One region of the Vibrio sp. E150_018 genome, then DNA from elsewhere that is predicted to be linked to it. Evidence: predicted binding sites of a transcription regulator. Region 1 holds the regulator's gene; the other holds the start of a gene.
What was found. Region 1 encodes PurR, which represses purine synthesis genes. Its sites were predicted from a motif close to TNANGNAAACGTTTNCNTNA; they were not measured.

Region 2: the regulator PurR is predicted to act here: its motif matches at 1,114-1,133, upstream of glpX (class II fructose-bisphosphatase).

What each region holds. Positions count from the first base shown of each region.
Region 1 is NZ_JBHGNY010000003.1:109,497-111,709, forward strand. Features, by position in the region: gene ACE3G9_RS05260 (ABC transporter substrate-binding protein) at 1-522, opposite strand, end outside; gene purR (HTH-type transcriptional repressor PurR) at 654-1,658, opposite strand; gene elyC (envelope biogenesis factor ElyC) at 1,885-2,213, opposite strand, start outside.
Region 2 is NZ_JBHGNY010000006.1:76,644-78,856, reverse strand. Features, by position in the region: gene rraA (ribonuclease E activity regulator RraA) at 1-381, shown strand, start outside; gene zapB (cell division protein ZapB) at 638-880, opposite strand; gene glpX (class II fructose-bisphosphatase) at 1,191-2,198, shown strand.

The DNA of each region.
Region 1 (2,213 bases):
TGATTGTGGTGGGGCCGGTAATTTTTTTTGATCATGAATATAGACTAATTGACCGACTCCCCAAGGTGCTTCCAATCCTTCTGTTGGTTCAGAAAAATCATGAGTAACCGGTAGGCTAGAATCGACTTTTTGCCAATTTGGTAAGCTTGAAGTGAAAGGGCCGTAGAGTAATTGACTATTCTTCATTGATTTGAAATTCTCACCATTAATCCAAACCATATCGACACTACCACCAGAGTGTTTTCCGGCAGTTTTTTCAGCGAGTAAACGAGTAGTGGTTTCGGAAATGTCAGAAACTTTTACATGGTGAAGTGCTACGCCATACTTTTGCTTCACTTGCTTCGCAACCCAACGAAGATAGTTATTAATTTCTTGGCTGCCACCCCAAGCATTAAAGTACACATCTTGTCCTTTTGCTTGTTGCTCAACTTGTTGCCAATCCAACTGGCGAATAGAGCCATCTTTAGCAGAAGAAAGCAGCGGGAGGGTGAGAAAAGCGAAGCTAAGTAATAGACGTTTCATATATATCCTCATACAAAATGGATAGAGAAATTTAACTTAAAAATATAGACAGATGATAAGCCTAAAAAATTTCAAAAAAAAACCAACGACATCAGCGTTGGTTTTTATTCATTATTTGTTTAAGGTTACTACTATTTCAGAGATTTTACCGAAGAACGTTCAAGAATCTCAGGGAACATCTCAAATGTTTGTTTAGCGTGGTTTTTATCTTTAATACGCTCTAATAAAATCTCTACGGCATTTTTACCTAAACGACGTTTTGGTTGGTGAACTGTAGTCAAAGGTGGTGAAAAGTAAGGTGAGATATCAATATTATCGTAACCAATCACTGAGATATCTTCTGGTATTTTCATGCCTTTTTCTTGTAAACGACTCATTAAGCCAAGTGCCATAATATCGTTAAAGCAGAAAACTGCGGTTGGTTTTTTATCCATCGCAAGAATTTTATCTGCAGCAATTACTGCGGTATCACACTCAAAGTTACCTTCAAGTAACCACTCTTCTGGAAGCGTTAAACCCTCTTCCGCTAATGCGCGCTTACAACCAGAGATACGTTCTTTACAGGCGACTTTCTCGAAATGACCACTGAGGCAAGCAATGTCTTTATGGCCCTGATCCATCAGGTAGCGAGTAGCTAAATAGCCACCTTCTTCAGAGTTATCGATGATTTTATCCGCTTGAGAGCTTTCTGGGCCCCAGTCCATAACAACTTTAGGAATATCAGGGTGACCGTCTAGCATTTCTTGTAGATCAGCATCTAAGTCTGAACACATCACTAAAAGACCATCAACACGTTTGCCGGCGAGCATGCGGATATAATCACGTTGTTTGTCAGCGCGACCACCTGTATTACATAGGATTAGCGTATAACCTTTGCGGTAACAATAACTTTCTACACCATCCACTACTTCGGCAAAAAATGGGTTAGTAGATTGTGTTACCAACATCCCAATAGTGCTGGTGGTATTGCATTTAAGACTACGGGCAACGGCACTTGGGGCATAATTCAGTTCTTTCACTGCGGCCATGACTTTTTCTTGAGTTGCTTCTGCAACAAAGCGAGTCTTATTGATGACATGTGACACTGTTGTGGTGGAAACACCTGCAATACGTGCGACATCTTTGATTGTAGCCATAGTGAATTTCCTTTATGCCGACACTTTCGCCGGATTTATTCTAATCTAAAAAGATAAAAGTCGCCTTCAATCAGCGACTTAATTTTATTCTGTATTTTATGCTTGAATATATGAGCTACGATTTTAGTCTTAAATGCTATGCCTGACAATCAGATATGGCATTTTTATGACTAAACGGACATCGCATGTTAGCGACAACGTTATCGATTGCTCGAGTATTATCTCGTTATTCTAATATTGTAGTGGTACCAGAGTTCTTTTGGTTAGTCAGTGTATCGCGCAGTGAAGACCACCAACGACCTAGTTGCTCATACCAATAACGTTCACTTTGTTCAAGATATTTCGCTTGTGGAGAATACTTATCCCATGGTTGCTTAATATCATCAAAAGCTAAGTAATTGGTTGGTGCAGGAATAGGTTCAAGCCCGGCTTTTTTAAACTCAACAATTGCACGTTTCATGTGACTAGCAGAGGTGATTAAAACCATACGTTTATCCGCAACGAAACCTGCTGCTTGATGTGCTTCATCCCAAGTATCTTGAGCGCTTTCTAATA
Region 2 (2,213 bases), on a different contig from region 1:
ATTTTACAAGAGGATGGAACTGGTCGAGTGCTATTAATTGATGGTGGCGGCTCACTGCGTCGCGCACTGATTGATGCAGAGATTGCCGCGTTAGCAGAAGAAAATGACTGGGAAGGCCTAGTGATTTACGGCTGCGTTCGTGAAATTGATGATTTAGAAGAAATGGAAATTGGCATTCAAGCTATTGCAGCAATTCCAGTAGGAGCGACTCAAAACAACATCGGTGAAGTTGATGTACCGGTAAACTTTGGTGGCGTTACCTTCTTACCAGAAGATCACCTTTATGCAGACAATACTGGCGTGATCATTTCTCAAGAACCGCTAGATATTGATTTAGAATTAGATGAAGAACTGGACGATATTGAGCCTTTAAACGATTAATCTCATTTCAGATACTCACAAACAAAAAAACAGAGCTCAATCGGCTCTGTTTTTTTGTTTCTATACTGCTATCTAAAACGATAATACCAATTTCAATAAATAAGTGAGCTAAATTAGCGTAGAGAAAAAGCTTGATAACAAGGCATAAAATTTCTGTTCGTAGTGGTTCTACATACAAATTTTATAACGCAGTTAGAAAGTTTTTTAACAAGCTAAGATGATCCATTATTTGTTGGAGTTGGTATAACAGTATCAATTATTCAACGTCATCCATTTTACCAAGAAGATTACGGATTCTCTCTTGCCATGCTTGTTGCTCTTGGCGCATCGCTTGAGTTTGTTGTTCTAACTCTTCACGACCTTCGCGTAGTTGACCTGCTTCTGAAGCCAATTGCTCATTCTTTTCTTTAAGCTCTTCAACTTCCATTTGTAATAATGCAATAGTATCTACCGCGGTTTGAATTTTTGCTTCTAGCTGTTCTAATACTTCGAAAGACATCTCTGATACCTATTAAATGATCATGGTGAGCAATAAAGCTAACCCAAGGTCACGCCCTATCACGTTTGTTACCCTCATTCTACTCAGCTTCGTTGCAAGCGCCACCGTCTTATTTAACTATTTCTGTTCGGTTGCACAAAAAAACAGCAAAGCTAACTTAATTATGACATTAGCCCATATCTTCACTCCCTTTGATCGGCTCTATAACGATGGCTTGGTAAGGATTCAACCAAAAAAGCAAACGTTACCGTTCTGGCTGTGCTAAAATGCGCCGCATAATTTTTTTCCCTTTGTTTTATTTGGAGTCAGTATGAAACGCGATTTAGCATTGGCATTTTCTCGAGTTACAGAAGGTGCTGCGCTTGCCGGATATAAATGGTTAGGTCGAGGTGATAAAAACGCAGCCGATGGCTCTGCAGTCGCCGTAATGCGTACTCTACTGAATGACACAGAAATTAGCGGTGAAATTGTTATCGGTGAAGGCGAAATTGATGAAGCGCCTATGCTTTATATCGGTGAAAAAGTTGGCTTAGGTGGCGATGCGGTAGATATCGCGGTTGACCCAATTGAAGGCACCCGCATGACCGCAATGGGCCAGTCAAATGCGTTAGCGGTCCTAGCCGCTGGCGAAAAAGGTAGCTTCTTAAAAGCACCCGATATGTACATGGAAAAGCTTGTCGTTGGCCCTGGTGCGAAAGGGTGTCTTGACCTTTCTAAATCAGTAGAAGATAACATTCTCAATGTGGCAAAAGCACTCAACAAGCCACTCAATGAATTGACCGTTATCACTTTAGCCAAACCTCGTCATGATGAGATTATTGCTAAAATTCAACAAATGGGTGCACGCGTATTTGCCGTGCCAGATGGTGATGTTGCTGCGTCTATTTTAACTTGTATGCCAGATAGCGAAGTCGACATGATGTACTGCATCGGTGGTGCACCTGAAGGTGTAGTCTCTGCTGCAGTTATTCGTGCACTCGATGGTGACATGCAAGGTCGTCTATTACCTCGCCATGAAGTAAAAGGCGATACACCAGAAAACCGCACTCACGGTGAATTGGAATTACAACGCTGCGCAGAAATGGGTGTACAAGCCAACGTTATCTTAAAAATGGATGATATGGCGCGCAGTGATAACGTCGTCTTTGCGGCAACCGGAATTACCAAAGGTGACCTACTTGAAGGCATTACTCGTAATGGGAACATCGCGACGACAGAAACCTTAGTCATTCGTGGTAAGAGCCGTACCATTCGTCGCATCAAGTCGATTCACTACCTTGAGCGTAAAGATGACGAAGTAAGGCAGCACATCTTATAATCCAAATCTAACTGT